Regions from separate parts of the Hymenobacter sp. B1770 genome, predicted to be linked through region 4. Evidence: riboswitches for the same ligand, from Rfam matches in the RefSeq annotation. Region 4 holds a riboswitch; each other region holds the start of a gene.
The links. Region 4 has a riboswitch for S-adenosylmethionine ahead of metH (methionine synthase). Riboswitches for the same ligand answer to the same signal wherever they lie in the genome.

Region 1 (5,317 bases), on a different contig from region 4:
TACATTAGGCTGAAATTGGAACGGCTGATGGTGGTTTCGGGGCCGCCCGCCGGCGCAAGGCCTACTTCGAGGTTGATGTCGAAGTTGTGCTCACCGCCGTGGTTTAGGTAGGGCAGGGGCGTGGGCTCCTGCACAGGGCCCGCCATGCGGAAGGGCTCCAGGGCATCGAGCGTGACCACCCACGGGGCCAGACTGCTGCCAAAGTTCTTGCCCAGGAACGGGCCCAGGGGCACGTATTCCCAGCTTTGCAGGTCGCGGGCACTCCAGTCGTTGAACAGGCAGAGGCCAAAAATGTGGTCTTCAGCTGCGTCAATTGGCACTGTGCTGCCCAGGGCGGTGCCGGTGCCCACCACGAAGGCCATTTCCAGCTCAAAGTCGAGCTGGCGGCTAGGGCCAAATGTGGGGGTCGTTTCGTCGGGAGCCTTGCGCTGGCCGTTGGGGCGACGGATGGGGGTGCCTGATACCACTATGCTGCTGGTGCGGCCGTGGTAGCCAATGGGCAGGTGGCGCCAGTTGGGCAGCAGGGCATTGGCGGGGTCGCGGAACATGGTGCCCACGTTGGTGGCGTGTTCGATGCTGCTGTAAAAGTCGGTGTAGTTGTTGGGCTTCACGGGCCGGAGCATGCGCACTTCGGTTTGGCGCAATAGGCAGCTGCGCATGGCTTCTTCGTTGTCGCGCAGCTCGGGGGCATCGTGGCGCAGCAGCTCACTCACACGCTGGCGCACAGCGCGCCACGCGGGGCGACCCAGCCGCAAGAAGGCGTTGAGGGAACGCCGGCGAAACACCTTGGGCTGGGCTTCCCCCAACTCGGTCAGGTCCTCAAAAAAGCCGTACTGGCTGGCAGCATAAAGGTCGAGCACATAGCCGCCGATGGCCACTGCCAGGTGCGGCCCCCGCTCGTCGGTTTCGAACACCCCAAAGGGGAGGTTTTGGATAGGAAAGTCGTTGCCGGGCGGAATGTCAATCCAAGAGCGAAGTGCAGGCGAGTTCGGGGAGGTAGCCATGGGGGTGGGGTGGGGTGTGCTGGCAAAAGTAGGGCAGTAGGCCGCTAGTGCGCTGTTCTGCTTTGTTTGGTGCCCGTTTTTTCTAACATTGCCACCTCCTTTATCGGCCAAATTCACATGATTCATCCTGACACCGAATTGCGCTTCATCAGCCCCGAAATCGGCTTAGGCGTGGTCGCCACCAAGCTTATTCCCAAGGGCACTATCGCTTGGATATTCGACTCTTTGGACCAAATTATTTCGCCGCCATGCTTTGAAAGGATGGACCCACTCCAAAGAGTATTTCTGGATAAGTATTGTTACCGCGACCACCACGGGAACTATGCGCTCTGCGGCGACCATGCCCGTTTTGTCAATTACAGCTTTCGCTCGAGCTGCATGAGCACCGCCTACGACTGCGAGTTGGCCGTGCGCGACAGTTTTCTTGGTGAGGAATTGACCGACGACTACGGGTACCTCAATCCCAGCGAGCCGTTCTACTGCGTGCCCGAGCCGGGCTGTGCCCGCACCCAGGTATTGCCCGACGATTTGCTGAATTACCATGCTGAATGAAACGCGCAGCTGCTGGATGCCTTTCAGCATTTCACCGGGGTAGCGCAGCCGCTGCTGCGCTTGCTGGCCCCCGAGTACCGAGCTCGCGTGCAGGCCGTAGCTGCCGGCACCGCCCCGATGGACTCCATTCTGCAGTGCTACTACGATGCCCGCCAGGAGCTAAAGTTGAGCGGCCAGGTGCTTGGCTAATACCAAAGCAAAGGGAAATCGTGAGAAACACTGGGTGGCAGTGCTTAAACACAATAAAAAAATAATTGCAAAATTCCGGGTTTAGGGAAGACTTTAATGTCCTTAATCCCAGGCAAACAATATCGTTTGAAATGCCCTTTTTATTCATGTTTAGCGGGTATTTGAATACTGGTTTAACGACTAGATTATTCTAGGATTTGAATAAAATTCGGGCCTGTAATGAGCAATTCTAAAAAAAGCTCCTTTACATTTGTCCCACAATTCCTTCCAACCAAAGGGTTGTTTTTATACAGAGGCGTGGAGAGACAGGCTCGACGAAACGCCGGCAACCAACGGGGCATCCGCCCCGAAACGGTGCCAAGTCCTGACCATATAAAAACAAAAGCCATGGACTTATTACGTCCCCTCCGCATTTCACCAACCACCTCACTTGCTGCAAAGCAGTGTTGTTGTGCGTCGAGCGCAGCCGCGTGTATGCGGCGGGCCGGTCGGGGATGTTGGGCTTAGTAAGCTTTTAGATTCCTCACCGGCCGTAGTGACTACCGCAGCAAAGTAGCAGCGGGGTCGCGCACGTTTGTTCTGGCCGTTTGCGGCTGCGGGCCAACGTGTTAGTGTCTGCCAGGTGGCAGGCGCAGGTCAATTCTTTCTTTTTCCGGGTAATTCTGCGGCTTTGGGCCGAGCGCCGCTGTGCACCAATGGCAGCCCGGCCCAGCAGCGGAATGCTGCTAAGGCTGCCTTCTGTCTCCTGCTCGGGAGAGAAGGCGCTGGAAGCCAGCGACCCTTTCTATTCCCCTTAATCCTCTCGGGTCTCTTCCGCGTCGCCACTACGTGACGGCTGGCAGCGCGGGACCCACCACCCCCAACTTATAAATCTGATGAAACCAAATACGCTTCGGCGGGTGCTGATTACCCTGCTCTGGGGAGGGGCCACCGCCACCAGCTACGCACAGTCGGAAGGCGGGCCGCAAGTGAGCGGCATTGTTACTGACGCCTCCAGCCATACGCCTTTGCCCGGTGTTACGGTGATGGCCAAGGGCAGCAGTGCCGGCACTACCACCGACGCGAATGGCCAATTTGCGCTGCACGTTTCGGCAGGCTCTGCACTCATTTTCAGCTACGTAGGCTATGCCAAAAAGGAAGTGCAAGCTGGCAGCACGCCACTCGCCATTGACCTTGCCCCAGACTTGCAGCAGCTCGCCGAAGTAGTAGTGACGGGCTACAGCGAGCAAAACCGCAAAACGCTCACCAGCGCCATTAGCTCCGTGAAGGGCGATGCGCTCAAGGACATTCCCGCCGCCAGCCCCGACCAGCTGTTGCAGGGCAAGGCGCCTGGCGTGCAGGTATCGGCCAATTCGGGAGTACCGGGCGGCGGCATTTTCATCCGCATACGGGGCAGCAACTCTGTGAATGCCAGCAACGACCCACTCTATGTGGTCGATGGCGTGTTCATCAACAACACCAATCTCATTGCTACGGGGTTGGGCAACCAGGTATCCGCCAACCCATTGGCCGACCTGAACCCGCAGGACATCGAGAGCATTGAGATTCTTAAGGATGCCAACGCCACCGCCATCTACGGCTCGCGGGGCGCCAATGGGGTTGTGCTCATCACCACCAAGCGTGGCAAAGCCGGCGACAAAACCAGCATCACCTTCAACACCTACCACGCGCTGTCGAAGGCGGCGAAGCAGTACAGCCTGGTGACCGGGCCAGAGCTGGCAGCGTTGGAAAATGAGCGGTTTTTGAACGACGGCGGCAACCCTTCGCAGCTGCCTTTCCGCGCCAAGGCGGCTGGCGGCCGGGGCCTACCAGAAGAACAGCAGACTTACGACCGACTCAGCGACGTTTTCCGCACGGCCCAAACGCACAGCTACGAGCTGTCGGCAGCCGGGGGCTCAGCCAAAACCCAGTTTTACATAGGGGCGGGGTACTTCTCCCAGGAATCCATCGCCCGGCCCAGCGCCTTCAACCGGTTTAGCTTGCGCGTAAACCTGGATAACTCGGTGACGGACAAGTTGCGCATCGGCACCAGCACCGCGCTGGCCCGCACCCACCGCAACGTGAGCAGCAATGATAACAACCCCGTGGGCGTCATCAACTCGGCTCTGTTTCCGCGCACCAATCTGCCGATTTACAACCCCGATGGCAGCTATGCCAAATACGGTTCGTTCGACAACCACCTAGCCCTCATCAACAACCTGAACAATGACGCTGTGGGCTCGCGCGTCATCTCCAATGTGTACGGGCAGTATGCGCTGCTCAAGAACCTGACCCTGCGCAGCAGTTGGAGCATCGACTTCAACGACATGTACGAGAACAACTTCAACAACACCCTGATACTGGCTGGTCAGCCCCGGGGCACGGCGTCCTCGTTTCTGTCACGCGACATCACCTTGCTCAACGAGCAGACGCTGAATTACAACGTCAACTTTGGTGAAAACCACTCGCTGCAAGCCCTGGTGGGCAATACGCTGCAGCAAAACACCTTCCAGCGGACCAGCCTGGCGGGGCAGCAGTTTCCCGGCAATGACTTGACCACCATTGCTTCGGCCGCTACCCAAACGGGTTCTTCGGCGCGCTCACAGGCTGGGCTTGTTTCGTTTTTCGGCAAAGCCACTTATTCCTTTAAGGAGCGCTACACCGCCGATGTAAGCGTGCGTGCCGATGCCTCATCCCGCTTCGGGCGCGACAACCGCTGGGGCTATTTTCCGGCTGTGGGCCTGGGCTGGCGCCTGGGCGAAGAAAGCTTCATTCAAGATTTGAATATTTTCCAGGAGCTGAAGCTGCGCGGCAGCTTAGGCCGTACGGGCAACCAGGCCGGCATCAGTGACTTCGCATCCTTGGGCCTGGTGCAGGGTGGAGCCAACTACCTCGACCTGCCGGGCACGGCCCCGCTGCAGCTTGCCAACCCCAACCTGAGCTGGGAATCGACCCAGCAGTGGAACGTGGGCCTCGACGCGGCGGTGCTGCAAAACCACTTGCTGCTGGAGCTTAATTATTACGACAAGTACACCTCAGGCCTGCTGCTGAACGTGCCGGTGCCGCGCAAAACCGGCTTCTCCTCGGTAGTAGAAAACTTCGGCGCTGTGAGCAACAAGGGCATCGAAGTACAACTTACCGCTAGCTGGCTACCCAAAACCACCGCCGTGCAGTGGAACACCACCTTCAACGTGGCCCGCAACGTGAACAAGATTGAAAAGTTGGCGGCCCCCATCACCACGGGCTCGCGCGATATTTTCCGGTTGGAAGAGGGTGCCCCGCTCTACTCGTTCTGGCTGTACAACCAGACCGGCGTGAGCCGCGAAAACGGCGACGCCCAGTACGAAGACGTGAACGGCGACGGCCGCATAACCGTGGCCGACCGCAAGCTGGTGGGCAATGCTTGGCCCAACTATTTCGGCGGAGTTACCAACTCAGTCAACTTCAAAGGCCTCGATTTTGGCTTCACGCTCAACTTCGAGCAAGGAGCGAAAATCATGAATATGAACCGCTTTTTCCTGGTGCACGGCGGCACGCAAAGCAACATTGGCTACCTAAGCGAGCAGCTGCAGCGCTGGCAGAAGCCCGGCGAT
Region 2 (5,317 bases), on a different contig from region 4:
ACCTTCTCGAAGGTGGCCACGTTGGTTTTGTGCACAATGGCCGTCACCGAAGCCTTTAGCACGGCAGTGTGGTGCTGCACTAGCAGCTTGCGCCCGGCTTTGAGGGGCCGCTCGTCCATCCAGCACAGGGTAGCCTCTACTTCGCGCGTCACGGCCGGGTGGGCGCTCACGGGCACAATGGTATCGCCCCGGCTCAGGTCCACGTCGTCGCGCAGGCGCAGCACCACGCCCTGGGGCGCAGTGGCTGCGGCCACTTTCTGCTGGTTTACTTCCACGGCCTCAATCACCGTTTCCACCCCCGAAGGCCAGATGCGCACGGCATCGCCGGGCCGGTATGTGCCGCTTTGCACGCGGCCGGCGTAGCCGCGGTAATCGGGCAGCTCCGGGGTCTGGGGCCGGATAACGTATTGCACCTGAAAGCGTGGCTCGTTGGGGTTGGCATCGGCCGGCACGGGCACGCTTTCGAGGTATTCAAGCAGGCTGGGGCCGGCGTACCAGGGCAGGTGCCGCGAGCGCCGCACCACGTTGTCGCCGTTAAGGGCGCTCAGCGGAATAGCTGCCACATGCGCCAGTTTCAATTGGGCGGCCACTGCTTGGTAGTCCCTCACAATGTTGTTGAAAATAACTTCGTCGTAGCCCACCAAATCCATTTTGTTCACAGCCAGCACAAAGTGCTGAATGCCCAGCAGCGAGGCAATGAGCGTGTGGCGGCGAGTCTGTTCGATGACGCCCTGCCGGGCATCGACCAACACAATGGCCAAGTCGGCGTTGGAGGCGCCTGTAACCATGTTGCGGGTATACTGCACGTGGCCGGGCGCATCGGTGATAATGAACTTGCGGCGCGGCGTGGTGAAGTATTTGTGCGCCACATCAATGGTGATGCCTTGTTCGCGCTCGGCTTTTAGGCCGTCGGTTAGCAAAGCCAAGTCGACCTCGCCGCTGGCGTGGCGGCGCTTTTCCAGCGTGGCTAGCACGTCCAGCGACACGGAGTCGCTGTCGTAGAGCAGGCGCCCGATGAGCGTGCTCTTGCCGTCGTCGACGCTGCCGCAGGTGATAAATCTTAGTAAGTCCATTTTATATAAAGTTGTGCGGGCCGGGGGTGAGGTTCCGCCGAAAGGGTTTCTAGAAATAGCCGTTGCGCTTGCGGTCTTCCATGCCAGTTTCGGAGAGGTTGTCGTCGAGCCGCGTGGCGCCGCGCTCGCTCACCTTGGCCAGCAGCAGGTCCTGAATAATGTCGTCGATGGAAGCGGCCTCGCTTTCCACGGCGGCCGTGCAGGTGGAATCACCCACGGTGCGGAAGCGCACGCGGCGGCTCACAATTTCGTCGGTGTCGTCGAGGTTAAGGTGTTCGCTCAGGCCCAGGAGCTGGCCGCTGGGCAGCACCACGCAGCGGCGTTCGTGGGCGAAGTAGATGTCGGGCAGGGCAATGTTCTCGCGCTGGATGTAATTCCACACGTCCAACTCGGTCCAGTTGGAAATGGGGAACACGCGCACGTTTTCGCCCTTCTGGATGCGGCCGTTGTAAATGTTCCACAGCTCGGGGCGCTGGCGGCGCGGGTCCCACTGCCCAAACTCGTCGCGCACCGAGAAAATCCGCTCCTTGGCACGGGCCTTCTCCTCGTCGCGCCGGGCCCCGCCAATGCAGGCGTCAAACTCAAACTCCTCAATCACGTCGAGCAGCGTGTAGGTCTGGAGCGGGTTGCGGCTGGGGTATTTGCCGCCCGGCTCGTGCAGGCCCCGTTCCCGGATGGTATCCTCCACTTTGCGCACGATGAGCTGCTCACCAAGCTTGCCAGCGAGCGAGTCGCGGAAATCAATGATTTCCTGAAAGTTGTGCCCCGTGTCGATGTGCACGAGCGGAAAAGGAAACTTGCCGGGGCGGAAGGCCTTTTCGGCTAAGCGCGTGAGGGCAATGGAGTCTTTGCCGCCCGAAAAAAGCAGCGCGGGGCGCTCAAACTGGCCAGCTACTTCGCGCAGAATGTGGATGGCTTCGGCTTCGAGGCGGTCCAGGTAATCAAGGTTTAGGGTAGTCATAAGGGCGTAAAGAAGGAGGGCCCCGGCGGAGCCATTCGCGGATAAATGAGACTAGTGGGACAGCTTACTCTGGCATTCGCTCCACCACCGGGTCGAGGCCCTGGTGTGGGGCGGTGGCGTGCAGGCCGCACTCCTTGGCGGCCTGGTCTTCCCACCACCAGCGTCCGGCCCGGAAATCCTCGCCCGGCTGAATGGCGCGGGTGCAGGGCGCGCAGCCAATGCTCACAAACCCCTGCCGGTGCAGTGGGCTAACCGGAATGCCGTGCTCCTGGGCAAAAGCCTGGGCCTGCTCCCAGGTCCAGTCGAACAAGGGGTGCACTTTGATGAGCTGGTGGGCAGCATCCCACTCGGCCGCGTGCATCTGCTGGCGGTTGGCCGATTGCTCGGCCCGAATGCCCGTCACCCACAGCTTTTGGCCGGCCAGAGCGCGCTGCAGCGGTTCCATCTTGCGGATGTAGCAGCACTCCTTGCGGTTCTCGATGCTTTCGTAGAAGCTATTGGGGCCCTTTTGGCTTACCAGCGCTTCCAGCTCGGCGGTCTGAGGCGCAAACACCTCAATGGGCCGGCCATACCGCAGCAGGGTTTTGTTCCAAGTGGAGTAGGTTTCCTGGAAATTGCGGCCCGTGTCGAGCGTGAACACCCGAATGGGCAGCTCGTGGGTGAAAATGAAGTGAGTAAGAATTTGGTCTTCGAGGCCAAATGAGGTCGAGAAGGAGGCTTTGCCGGGGAAGTGGTCGGCAATCATCGCCAGGGCTTCCGGCACCGATTGGCCCACCAAGTAGCGGCTCAGGTCATCGACCAGCCCTGCCAGGGGATTTTCCATAAAAATGAAGGGAGCGGTGCCGCACACGCAGACACCAGGTGGCTAAAAAGCAGGCTCGCAGCAGCTTTCGCAGGGCATGCCCATGCTCTTAGAAGAGTGGCTTATGCAGCCGCCGACATTAAGGGATTACCTCAGAGGTAACAACCGTTAAAAAGGGTGCTTCAACAACCAGCCGTTGCCCCGGCCATGCGCATAGCCCGGCAGCACATGCAACAACACATTGACTGTTGGGCAGGAGCGGAAGTGGTCAGCAGGCGGAGGTGGTTGGAATGGCGCACGGCAACTTGTTTTTATATGGTCAGGAGTTGGCACCGTTCTGCGTTAGCAGGGGGTTGCCGGCGTTTCGTCGAGCCTGTCTCTCCACGCCTCTGTATAAAAACAATCCTTCAAACTAGAGGAATTGATGTGCCAAATATAGAAGAAAAATTTAATTAACCAAAAATATCCGTCCGACACGCCCCCCCTTGCGATGGGCACAACGTGAGAAAGCCCCAGTACCCGGAGCGGCCCGCAGTGGCGCAATAGCCTTAGAAAGCGCACTCGTACAGCGCTGGTCAGGTGCTGCTAACGGCGCCATACCTCCAATGTTATCATTTTGTGAAGAGGTCTTTGATGTACCCGATTGCGTTGCCCATGGGCTCAGCGGCACTTGGCGATTGGGGCACAGCAGCGCGGGTGGCACCAAGATTCATCGGCAAAGCGAGGGTTAAAAAAGCGGACCGGCGCCCCATGCAAAGTAGCTCGGTGGGTGCTCATGGCAGAAGGCCGGTGTACCCACCGAGCCTACCAGTCCCATTAGGCCGACCTCTTACTCCCCTGCTGCTCCGGGGCTGGCGTCCCAGCCGCCGCCTAAGGCACGGTAGAGGTCGATAAGCAGCAGGAACTGCTGGCGGCGCGTGTCGGTGAGGATGAGCTCGGCATCGAGCACGCTGCGCTGGGCCGTCACCACTTCGAGGTAGTTGGCGTAGTTGGCCCGGTAGAGGTCGTTTGATACATCCACGGCGCGCGTGAGGGCGGCCACTTCCTGCTGGCGCAGGTCAGCCACGCGGCGGTAGTTTTCAATGCCGCTCAGGTTGGTGCTCACTTCCTCAAAGCCGGTTTGCACAGCCTTTTGGTAGTTCCAGTAAGCGGCCTGCTGCTGCGCGGCCGAGCGGCGGTAGTCCGCCCGAAACAGGCTGCGATTGAGTAGTGGGGCCGAAAGGCCGCCGAGCAGGCCGTAAGCCAGCGAGCCGGGCGTTTGGAAGAGCAGCGCGGGTGTGTACGCATTTAGCCCCAGGTACGGGCCCAGCGTGAGCGAAGGCAGGAAGGCGGCGCGGGCGGCGGCTACATCGGCGCGGGAGGCTATCAGGTTCAGTTCGGCCTGCTGCACATCGGGGCGGCGCAGGAGCATGGCGGCGGGCAGGCCGGCCGCTACTTGCACCGGTATCTGCTGCATGGTCAAGGGCAGGCCGCGCCGGATGGGCTGTGGGTAGCGCCCCAACAGGCGGTTAAGAGTGTTTTCGGTGGCGGCGATGCGCTGGCGAGCTTCGATTTCGAGGCTGCGGGTGCGCAGCAGCTGGGCCGCGAACTGCTGCACGGCCAGTTCGGTGGCCCGACCACCCAGCTTCTGGAGCTTCACAATTTCGACGGCGCGTTCCTGCAGGGCGCGGTTTTTACCCAGTACGGCCAGTTGGTTGTCGAAGGTGAGCAGCTCGTAGTAGAGGCTGGCCACCTGGGCGATGAGGGCGGTTTGCACCAGGCGCCGGCCTTGCTCACTGGCCAGCACGCGCGCGAAGGCCGCTTGGCGGCGGCTACGCAGTTTGCCCCACAGGTCGATTTCCCAACTGCTTTGCAAGCCCATGGAGAAGTTGGGCACCCCGTTGGGCAGGTCCCGGCCGTCGTTGGTACTGGTCTGGCCCTGGGCCGCATAGGCAGCAAACCGGTCGAAGCCGGCGGTTGCCCCGACTCTTGCACTTGGCAACAGCGCGCCCTGAGCCGCCAGCAGGCTGGCGCGGGCTATTTCCACGCGCTGCACGGCCACCAGTAGGTCGGGGTTGGCGTGCAGGGCCGTATCGATGAGGGTTACCAGGGCCGAATCGCCGAAGAACTGGTGCCAAGGTAGCTGCGCCAAGGTGAGGGTATCAGCAGTTGCCGGGGTGGCGGTGCTGAAGGTGGTAGGGATGGCCGTTGAGCGGGGCGTGACGACACGCGGGGCTACGGACTGGCAGCCGGTGAACAGTATAATTGCGAATAGAACACCAAGAGGGAACCTCACCCCCCGGCCCCTGCCGGGCACGGCCCCTCTCCAAAAAAGAGGGGGAGCCTGACGCCTTGAAGGCGCAGCATCGATAAAAAGATTATTCAAGGACATAGTTATCTTTCTAAATACCTTAGTAGCTCATGGTTTGAACCACATTTTCATCGTCAGGCTCCCCCTCTTTTTTGGAGAGGGGCCGTGCCCGGCGGGGGCCGGGGGGGTGA
Region 3 (5,317 bases), on a different contig from region 4:
TCGCGGAATTGTCAACGGGCGAGGCAGGCAGCATGGCCATCTTTAACTACACTTAATTGTTTAACCACACTTGCCTTCTGTAACTTTTGGGGTTAACCACAAGTACTTATAGCTCAGTATATCAACTACTTGTTAAATAATCTTCAACTTAACCTCCACTGTATGAGCACCAACCAGCCCAACCCCAATCAGATGCAGCCCAGTGACTTGCCTACCTCCGAACGGTTGGCCACAGCCGCCACTGGCATGATGAGCGCCGTAAAGACTCAGACAGTCGGTGAGAAGGGCGAGCAGCCCACGCACACCATCGTCGATTCCACAACGGTTAAGTCATACACCGAAAGCTGGCCAGCCATGGCCAAGAAATCGGCGGAGCAAACCATTGAAAAATATGGCTTGCCCAACGAGGCCCTGCCCAGCCGTCTGATTTGGTATAACAATGCCCCCTGGAAGCGCACCATCTGCTACCGCGACGAGGTGCCGCACAACTTCCCGCAGCCTCACTCCGACGTTGTTGAAAATTTCATCGACTACCAGGTTCCCCCGGAAAAAGCCTCCGAGCTGGCCCGCTTCGATGGCAGCGTCATTGTGGAGCGCACCAAGGGCGAAGTATCGGCTCGATGCGACATGGAAGCGGCCAATATATTGGCTTTAAACATGATGCATGAGATTGTAACAGGTCGCATGACTGCCGAGCAGGCTCGCGAAAAGTACTCTGAACAGACCGCGGCCTACGTTATGAACCGTCCCGCGCCTTATGCCGAGGTGCTGCAGTTCCAGCTGCCCACAAGCGACACCACCGACACCGACCACGTCACCATTGGCGGCGACCTGCTCGACCAATCCGTTGAGAAAGTAAAAGACGCGTTCCGGTAGTCGGCAGCGCCCGAGTGACGCCATCCTTACCGGGCACGGCCCCGTAGGGATGGCGTCTACGCTACGCCAGCACCTGAATCACAGCCTCTGAAAAGCGCTCCATCTCTTCCAACTGCGGGCTGGCCTGCAACAGGAAAAAATCAACGCCAACATTTTCAAAAGCTCCGATGCGGTCCTGGATTTGGGCGGGTGTGCCGGTGAGGCCGGTGCGCAAGCCACGGTTCGATACTGAGTAGTCTTGCAGCGACACCTGCTGTTCGAGCTGGGTGCCGGCCAACCACTGCTGGTAGTTGTCGTAGCCGGCAGCCGAGGCTTTCACATTGGTGATGCGGTCAAGCTCTTTTTTCACGTCCTGCTCGCTGTTGCGCACTATCGTGTAGCCGGCTACGCCAAACTTCATGGGGGGCAAGCCTTTTTGCTCGCGGCGGCGGCGCATGTCGGCAATGCGCGCCCCGATTTGCTCTGGCGAGTCGCCGTGCATCACGTAGCCGTCACACTGGGTCGAGATGAGGTCTTTGGCCGCTTCCGACTCACCGCCTGCATACAGAAACGGCGCCTTGGCGGGCTTGGGCTGCAGGATGTTGTCGGCTACCTGGTAGTATTTGCCGTCGTAGCTGAAATGGTCCTGCTTCCACACGTTGGTCACCACGTCGAGCCACTCGCGGGTGCGGGCGTACCGGTCGTCGTGCTGCTCAAAGTGCAAGCCGTACTTGGTGGCTTCGTCGCGCCACCACGACGATACCACGTTCAGCGACAAGCGGCCGGGGGCAATCAGGTCGATGTTGGCGGCCTGCTTGGCCAATAGCGCGGGGTTGTGGAAGGTGGGCCGCACGGCCACCATTATTTCCAGCTGCTCCGTGACGGCGGCCAGGGCGGCAGCGGTGCTCCACGCTTCCAGCGAAGGCGCCTCAGTGCCCTTGATATCGTTCAGGTACAGTTCGGCAATGAGCGTGAGGTCGTAGCCGAGGGCTTCACTGCGCTGCGCCAGTTGCTTGACGTAGCTCCAGTCGGTGGGCATCTGCTCGTCTTCAATGTTGCGAAGCCAGCCCCCAAAAATGGGCATCCAATATCCGAATTTCATAGTTTGATGTTTTAAAGTACCACGGTCGGTTTAAGCGAGACGCCTTAATTTAGTCTGTCATCCTGAGCGGAGAGAAGGACCTTATCACGCTCGCAACAGTTTGATTACTGTGAGTTGTTCTTCGGTGATAAGGTCCTTCGCTCCGCTCAGGATGACAAATGGCCTCGTTTGATAATAAGCTAAGCAGTGGCTAATTCCGTTGGTACCGCTGCCTCAGCGCCTTTTGGAAGCTGCGTTTCCAGGTAATCGACGAAGCGGGCGTAGGGGTCGAAACCAACCACGTTCACGGCATCGGCCACGAAGTTTGACAGGGCGTTAATGTCGTAAAACAGCACGTCGCCGGTGCGGTCATCGATGAGGTATTCGATGCCACCGACGTCGATTTTGGCGGCAGCCACGATGCCTTCCACGGCGGCAATCACTTCGGCCGGAGGCGTGAAGGCCTCCACCTGAATGCCTTTTTTAGGCGCTTCGGTCAGGCAAAATTCGGCCGACTGCTCCTCGGGAATCTGGCAGATTTCGGCGGGGCACAGGTTGAAGCTCTCGCCGGTGGTGAACACCTTCATGGCGTAGAGAAACTTGCCGTCCAGCATTTCGACGCGGTGAATGTTGCCGCCGCGGGGCGTCACGTATTCCTGTACCAGCGCGGTCTGGTCAATGCCGAGGTCAATCTGGTTGGCGTCCACAGCGGCCTGTAGGCCCTCGGGCGTATCGAAGCGAATGATGCCCGCACCGCTGCCGCCGATGTTCACCTTCACCACAATAGGAAAGCGCAACTCCTTGGCCGCGTCCACTGCCCGGGAAGCATGGTTAATCACAAACGACTTCGGGTATTTCAGCCCCAGCGACTCAAACAGGGAAAGCTGGCGGGCCTTGTTGGTTTCGATGGCCGTAGCCGCCGAGCCGTTGATGATACGCGTGCCGATGCGCTCGAGGTGAGTGGCGAAGCCGGCGGTGTGAAAAATGCCCTGCCCGTTGCCGCGCAGGTAAGCCGAAGAGCTCATGCGGTTCACCACTAAGCTGTAGCGGCTTTCCTTTTCCGCGGGGTTGAATAAGTGGTGGGCGGCGTCAATCTTCTCATAGGGCAGCCCGCGGCGTTCCAGCTCCGCAAACAGGGGCTTAAACCATTCGGGGTGCTCGAAATAGATACCAATGGGCTTTTGAGTCAGCGACATAATCAGAAACTTGGGTTGTAAATAAATAAGACGGTGGTGTGAGAAGGCCGGCCAGTGGGCTCTGCACTGCGGCCACGAATACAGAAAACTGGGGGTGGCCTAATGAGCAGGCAGTCGGCAGCGTTGGTCCTTCCCAGATTTTAGCGAAATGGCTGCTTGGCTTACGTTTTCACATGAGATGGTTGTTGCCAAAGCAGTGCCTTTAAGCACAATGCCCGCTGCGCGCCGAAAAGCGACAGCCAGCAGCAACCCGGAAAGTGGGGATGCGGAAGCCTACAGGCAGCCGCAAAAACGCTGGCATGCAGAGGCGCCAAGCCTCGGCTACTGCCTACCTACCCGCGAAAAACCATTCGGGACAGGCTAAGCCAGACAACAACAGCAACAACAGCCCACGCCAGCCCAACGCATGACAGCGGGGGAGGCAGTAAAATCGGCAATGGGATTGGGGAGGTTGTTGGCAGCGTCCACGGCAACTTGTTTTTATATGGTCAGGAATTGGCACCTTGCCCGCGGTTGCGGATGGTTGCCGACGCTTCATCGAGCCTGTCTCTCAGCGCCTCTGTATAAAAACAATCCTTTGGGAGAAAGAATTGATACTGCAAAGATACAGCGAAGCCCCCGATTTGTTCCAAACCGGGGGCTTCACTTTGTTTATAGCTCAGGTTTTGGCCTACGCCAATGCCAGCAAACACCAGCTGCTCTGGGGCTTCTGCTCTATTTGCTAAGTGCTACGCGCACGCCGCCCATCAGCCAGCGGCCGGGCATCTGGGCGCCCAGCAGGTCCGAGTATTTTGCGTTGAACAGGTTCTGAGCCTGACCTAACACCCATAGTCGCCCGGGTAGTAGGGCCACCTCGAGGCGGCTATTGATAACTCCGTAGCTAGGCGTGAGCACTGCATCGTTCACGGTGAGGCTGGGAATTGTTTGCTGGGCGGCGCGCTGCTTGTATACGCCACCCACACTGGCCATGAAGCGGCGGTGCACCAGGCTCACATTGCCGCTTACGAGCTGCTTGGCTACGTTGCTCAGGTACTGCGATACGATGTCCCCGTCCACGTCGAGGTGGGTATAGGTGTAGCCTACACTGCCGTCCAGACGTAGGCCAGTGCTTAGCTGGGCCCGGGTGCTGGCTTCCAATTCCAGGCCCTGCGTTGTTACGGCAAACAAGTTTTGGGCGAAGCGGTAGGTGGCAGCTAGGTTCAGATTGGTGAATCCGGTGCTGGCCTGCACTACGCTGCCGGGGGTAGCCACGTAGTCAATCAGGTTGCGGCCGTAGCGGTTAAAGTACGTGGCGCGCAGGGTGAGCACCGGTCCGATTACATAATCCAGGCCGCCCTCGTAGCTCCAGGTGCGCTCGGCATCTAGGGCGGGGTTGCCCACGTTGAAGCCGCCGGGTACCGTGCCGGGCCGGATGGCCGAGTTGTATTGCTCGGTGAAGTTGGCGGCCCTGATGGCCCGGCCCACTGCGGCGCGGGCCGTCAGCTTCTCGCCCAGCTGCTGGCTGGCGGTAAGTTGGGGCAGCACCTCGGTACCGTACGCTTGGTCATGGTCGAGGCGCAGGGCGGCGGTCAGGTTCAGGGTGGCAGTGGGGCTTAGGCCGGCCACGGCAAAAACGCCCTGGTGCCACACGGCGTGGTTGCCGCGGTCGTTGCTGCGCACGCGGCGGCGGTCGGCTTGGCCGCCCAAAGTCAGCTGCACTTTCTCCGAGAAGCGCAGCTGGTGCTGGCCCTGCACGTTGAGGTAGCGCATGAGGTGGTCGCTGGCGGCTGAGGTGGGCGTGTACACGTAGTAATCGGTGCTGGTGGTGCCCACCAATTGCAGTTCGGTGCGGGCGCGGGAGTTCCAGTCGTAGCGCAGCTGCCCCTGGTACCAGTCGCGGGCGGTGGTTTCGCGGGCGCGGTCGCCGGCGTTGGTCGTGTAGAAGTTCTGGGCGTTGTAGTCGCGCCGGTCAAAGCTGGCGCGGGCGGCGGCGCTGAGCTTGCTGCTGACCTCGTAAGCGGCCGAAAGGGAATAAGTATTCAGCTTAAAATCGTTGCGCAGGCCGCCGGGCAGGTTCAGCGGTTGGCCGCTGGCTGAGTTGTTGAGGATGCCGCCCGCCAGGCGCAGGCCATTGTCCTGGCCGTAAAAGCCAGCGTTGGTGGATTTTAAACCGTACTCGCCGGCCATAAATGTGCCGCCCAATTCC
Region 4 (5,317 bases):
GGTAGGGCTCGAGGTAAGCCACGGCTTTCTTCATCACGCGGGCAGATTTCACCACCTGCGGCAGAAACATTTTGCCGGCACCAAACAGGTCGCCCACCACGTTCATGCCGGCCATCAGCGGGCCTTCAATCACATCCAGCGGGCGGTCCAGCTCCTGGCGGGCGGCTTCAGTGTCTTCGTCAATAAATTCAGTGATGCCTTTTACCAGCGCGTGCGACAGTCGCTCCTGCACGGGCAGGCTGCGCCAGGCGTCGGCCACTACTTCCACCTTGCCTTTTTGCTTCACGGTTTCGGCAAATTCCAGCAGGCGCTCGGTAGCATCTGGGCGGCGGTTGAGGAGCACGTCTTCTACCAACTCCAGCAGGTCTTTGGGCACTTCGTCGTATACCGCGAGCTGGTTGGGGTTCACAATGCCCATGTCCAGCCCCGCTTGGATGGCGTGGTACAGAAAGGCCGCGTGCATAGCCTCGCGCACCACGTCGTTGCCGCGGAAGGAGAACGAAATGTTCGACACGCCGCCGCTGGTGAGCGCGCCGGGCAGATTCTGCTTAATCCAGCGCACCGACTCAATAAAGTCGATGGCGTAGTTGCGGTGCTCCTCCATGCCGGTACCGACGATGAGGATGTTGGGGTCAAAAATGATGTCCGTGGCCGGAAAGTCGATGCTCATCAGCAGGTCATAGCTGCGCTGGCAGATTTCCTTGCGGCGCTCGAGCGTGTCGGCCTGGCCGTCCTCGTCGAAGGCCATCACCACCATGGCCGCGCCGTACTGGCGCACCGTGCGGGCCCGCTGCAAAAACACCTCCGGCCCTTCTTTCAGCGAGATGGAATTGACAATGCTTTTGCCCTGCACGCACTTCAGGCCCGCTTCCAGCACGCTCCATTTTGAGGAGTCTATCATCAGCGGCACCCGCGAAATATCGGGCTCCGAGGCAATGAGGTGCAGGAAAGTGGTCATGGCCTGCTCAGAGTCGAGCATGCCTTCGTCCATGTTGATGTCGAGTACCTGGGCGCCTTCCTCCACTTGCACGCGGGCCACGGCCAGTGCTTCCTCGTAGGCACCGGTGCGGATGAGCCGGGCGAAGGCACGGGAGCCGGTCACGTTGCAGCGCTCGCCCACGTTTACAAACAAGCTTTCGGGCTTGATGGCAAAGGGCTCCAAGCCGCTCAGGTGCGTGGCCCGCGGAATTTCGGTTGGCAGTGGGCGCGGCTGGTACCGCTCGGCCAGCTTGCTGAGCTCGGCAATGTGCTGGGGCGTGGTACCACAACAGCCGCCTACCACCGTCACAATGCCGTCCTTCAAATAATCTTCGACCAACGCCGCAAATTCCTGCGCCGACTCATCGTAGCCGCCAAACGCATTGGGCAAACCGGCATTAGGGTAAGCCGAAATGTGCACGTCGGAAATGCGGCTGAGCTCTTCCACGTACTGTTTGAGCTGGTTGGCGCCGAGGGCGCAGTTCAGGCCCACGCTCAGCAGTGGCAGGTGGCTGATGGAGTTCCAGAAGGCTTCCACCGTCTGGCCCGACAGCGTGCGGCCCGAGGCATCGGTGATGGTGCCGGAAATCATGAGCGGCACCTGGCGGCCGCCTTCGTCGAAAAACTTCTGCACGGCATAAAGTGCCGCCTTGGCGTTCAGCGTGTCGAAGATGGTTTCGATGAGCAGCGTGTCCACGCCGCCGTCCACAAGGCCACGCACTTGCTCCAGGTAGGCGGTGGCCAATTCGTCGAAGGTCACGGCGCGGAAACCGGGGCGGTTCACGTCGGGCGAGAGCGATGCGGTGCGGTTGGTGGGGCCCACGGCGCCGGCCACAAAGCGCGGCTTATCGGGGGTAGAGTACTCGTCAGCCGCTTCACGCGCCAAGCGCGCCGACTCGTAGTTCAACTCATATACCACGTGCTCCAGCCCGTAGTCTGCCTGCGCGATGGTGGTACCCGAGAAGGTATTGGTTTCCACCATGTCGGCCCCGGCGGCGAAGTACTCGGCGTGGATGCCCTTAATGATGTCCGGCCGCGTGAGGCTGAGCAGGTCGTTGTTGCCCCGCAGCGGCTTGGGGTGGTCAGCGAACCGGGTACCGCGAAAGTCTTCCTCGGTCAGCGGGTGGCGCTGTATCATGGTGCCCATGGCGCCGTCGAGAATCAGCAGGCGCTGGCGGAGCAGGTCGGGAAGAGGAGAAGGAGCGGCAAGGATGGCAGTGGGCATTTCTTTCGGATTGAGTAACGGGCAAGTAGCGCGTATCCAGAAAGAAACCCGAACAGTGCTGTTCGGTTCCGGCTGTCATCTTCTTTCACCCAAAAGGAGGTGAAACGGGAGTTGGCACCTACTCTAGGTAGGTTGCCAAGACGTCATCGGGCCCGGTCCCTCGGTCTTTCTGGATAGCAGCGTAGGACGAAGATACAGCCGCTTCCGCGAATTCGCATGGTGCACCTTCGCAACCTAAGGGCCCGATAGCAGTTTAGTACAAGCTTGCCTATACAAGGGTTTGTCCCTGAATAAAGTATTCAGCAGTCATGCAACGCGTATAGAACGTAGCGCAGCATGACGTTCTTTTTTGGTTTTTTGTAAACAAGGTTGAAGCAATACCAACCATGGTAAAACAAATGAAAGCTGCCTTCTATACAGAGTTTGGCGGAGTGGATAAAATCCAGATAAATAACCTCGACGTTCCCGAGGTAAGAGAGGGAGAAGTACTGGTACGGGTAAAAGCAGCCGGTGTCAACCCTGTCGACTCGGCAATTCGGGCCGGGTATCTGCAGCAAATACTTCCCTATGAATTCCCCCTGGTTCCGGGTTGGGACGTAGCCGGCGTGGTAGAAGAGAGGGGCCACAGCGCCCGCCGCTTTGCCGTGGGCGATGAAGTATATGCCTACGCCCGCCGCCCCACAGTACAGCACGGCACCTTTGCCGAATACCTGGTGCTGCCCGAAAGCTACCTGGCGCGGCGCCCCAGCAGCCTGAGCTGGGAGCAGGCGGCTGGTATTCCGCTGGCCGGTCTCACGGCCTACCAGTCGTTGTTTGATGCTGGCCAGCTGCAAGCCGGCCAAACCGTGCTCATCCTAGGCGCCTCAGGTGGGGTGGGTAGCTTCGCCATTCAACTGGCCAAGCACCAGGGCGCAACGGTGGTAGCGGTAGCCAGCGAGAAGAATTTCGCCTACATGAAAGAGCTGGGTGCTGATTTCACTGTCGATTACAAGCAAGGTGCCGTGGGCGAGGCTGTGAAAGCGTTGGTGCCCGCTGGCGTAGACCTGATTTATGATTGCATCAGCGGCGAAACGCTCACGCAGAGTTTATCGGCGCTGAAGCCGGGCGGTGCCCTGGTTTCCATTCTGCACAACGGCCAGGGACTGGACGCCGGCATCCGGTTTCACTACGTTTTTGTCGAGCCCAACGCCGTGCAGCTGGATGCGTTGCGCGAACTAGCCGATGCCGACAAGCTGAGAGTGAACGTGAGCCAGACATACTCGCTGGACCAGACGGCTGAGGCATTCACTCAGATTGACACGCACCACACCACGGGCAAAATCGTTATTGTGCCGTAGCAGCCAGCTGTTTATTGGTGCCAAAAAACGTGTCGCTGCTCCATTTACATAGCGCCTGCAAATCGGCAGTGATTCTGCCCATTTGCAGGCGCTACAGCGACCAAGTCGGCCAAACGCTGCCTGCCGGAAACTCCACTGGCTCCGGTGGCAGCTCCAAAAAGGCGGTAGCGCCCACGAGCCCTGCCAAATCTCCAGAGCCACCTACTCGTAAGGGAGTGGCCAGGCGCCGCCCTTCCGCATCCACTGTAAGCCGCACGGGCACAAAATGAGCCAGCTGGGGCTTAAAAACAATGTCAACGGTGAGCACCGCCGGCGCGGGGGCATCAATCGCCGCGCCGGTTTTTGCGGCAGCGGTGGGCTGCATGCAGGCGCACAGCCAGGGCCGCACGTACCGGCAGGCCGTCAGAAAGGTCGAAACCGGGTTGCCGGGCAGGCCAAACACCACCGGCCCCGCCGCCCGCGCCCCAAACCACATGGGCTTGCCAGGGCGCTGGTTTACTTCGTGGAAGATTTCGACCACTTCCAGCTCGCGCAGCAGGCCAGGCAGGTGGTCGGCGCGGCCCTTGCTCACGGCGCCGCTCAGCACCACCGCATCAAAGCCGGCGCCCAGAATATTGGCCAGGACCTGGCGCAAGGAGGCCAGCTCATCGGTGAGGTGAAACAGGGCCACCTCGGCGCCGGCTTGAGCAAACAAGGCCTGGAGCGCATAGGCGTTGGAACGTCGAATCTGGTGCGGCAAGGGCGTTTCGCTGATGCCCACCAGTTCATCGCCGGTGCTTACGACGGCCACTCGGGCGGCGCGGGTTACGCTTATTTCGGCCGCGCCGATGGTGGCGGCCACGGCCAGCTCGGCGGGGCCCAGGCGGGTGCCGGGCGCGAGTAACACATCGCCCAAGCGCCGGTCGGCGGCTTGGCGGTGAATGTTGACGCCGGGGGCATTGGGCGGTGGAATTTGAATGGTGGCGCGGTTATTTTCCAGCTGAATATCCTCGTAGCGAATCACCACGTCGGTGCCGGGCGGCAGCACCGCGCCGGTCATCACTTCCACAGCCGCCTGAGCATTGAGCAGAGGCTGGGGCGGTGCGCCGGCGTATTGGGTGTGCTCGATGGCGAATTCCGTCTGGCCGCCCGCCCAGGCGGCGTGCACCACAGCGATGCCATCCATGGCCACCCGACTAAAGGGCGGAAAATCGCGGTCAGCTGTGAGGCTTTCAGCTAGGACGCGTCCGGCTGCTTGGGGCAAGGGCACCGTTTCTGGGGGGAGCGGGCAGGCGGTGGCGAGCACGCGGGCAAAGGCTTCGGTAACGGTGAGCATAAGGCGCAAAAAAAAGTAGAGACGCATATTTGCGTCTTCGCTGAACGATGTGACAGGCAAAAGCACAGCTGCTGCTGATGCTCTTTTTTGTCAAACAATCTGTGGCAGGAGTTAGCTATCAATACCCTTGTGACCGCAGTTGCTGTTATACGAGCTATTCGTTCAACGATTAGGCACAAATATGCGTCTCTACACTCTATGCTAACCAAGAATTTTACCCACGTCAACGCCGCCAATCAGCCCACCATGGTCGATGTGGGGGCCAAACCACCCACTCGCCGCGTGGCTCGCGCCCGCTGCCGCGTTGTGCTCGGCGCCGACTTGATGGCCCGCGTGCAGGCCGGCGAAATGCCTTCGCACAAAGGCCCGGTTATTCATACGGCCATCCTGGCGGGCATTATGGGCGCCAAGCGTACCTCGGAGCTCATTCCGCTGTGCCACCCGCTGGGGCTCGATGATTGC

Region 1: another riboswitch for S-adenosylmethionine. It lies ahead of ACP7AJ_RS04905 (SusC/RagA family TonB-linked outer membrane protein); the one in region 4 lies ahead of metH (methionine synthase).
Region 2: another riboswitch for S-adenosylmethionine. It lies ahead of ACP7AJ_RS08665 (phosphoadenylyl-sulfate reductase); the one in region 4 lies ahead of metH (methionine synthase).
Region 3: another riboswitch for S-adenosylmethionine. It lies ahead of ACP7AJ_RS10120 (ATP-grasp domain-containing protein); the one in region 4 lies ahead of metH (methionine synthase).

Annotation. Positions count from the first base shown of each region.
Region 1 is NZ_JAFCUF010000002.1:211,199-216,515, forward strand. It holds gene fahA (fumarylacetoacetase) at 1-1,004, opposite strand, end outside; gene ACP7AJ_RS04895 (SET domain-containing protein) at 1,074-1,556, shown strand; gene ACP7AJ_RS04900 (hypothetical protein) at 1,617-1,745, shown strand; SAM riboswitch class I at 2,028-2,124, shown strand; gene ACP7AJ_RS04905 (SusC/RagA family TonB-linked outer membrane protein) at 2,621-5,317, shown strand, end outside.
Region 2 is NZ_JAFCUF010000003.1:421,839-427,155, forward strand. It holds gene ACP7AJ_RS08655 (sulfate adenylyltransferase subunit 1) at 1-1,073, opposite strand, end outside; gene cysD (sulfate adenylyltransferase subunit CysD) at 1,123-2,034, opposite strand; gene ACP7AJ_RS08665 (phosphoadenylyl-sulfate reductase) at 2,099-2,857, opposite strand; SAM riboswitch class I at 3,145-3,236, opposite strand; gene ACP7AJ_RS08670 (TolC family protein) at 3,666-5,111, opposite strand.
Region 3 is NZ_JAFCUF010000004.1:205,048-210,364, forward strand. It holds gene ACP7AJ_RS10110 (hypothetical protein) at 163-876, shown strand; gene ACP7AJ_RS10115 (LLM class flavin-dependent oxidoreductase) at 938-1,957, opposite strand; gene ACP7AJ_RS10120 (ATP-grasp domain-containing protein) at 2,137-3,132, opposite strand; SAM riboswitch class I at 3,610-3,702, opposite strand; gene ACP7AJ_RS10125 (TonB-dependent receptor plug domain-containing protein) at 3,847-5,317, opposite strand, start outside.
Region 4 is NZ_JAFCUF010000005.1:271,786-277,102, forward strand. It holds gene metH (methionine synthase) at 1-2,203, opposite strand, end outside; SAM riboswitch class I at 2,276-2,383, opposite strand; gene ACP7AJ_RS12435 (NADP-dependent oxidoreductase) at 2,602-3,540, shown strand; gene ACP7AJ_RS12440 (molybdopterin molybdotransferase MoeA) at 3,632-4,855, opposite strand; gene moaC (cyclic pyranopterin monophosphate synthase MoaC) at 5,054-5,317, shown strand, end outside.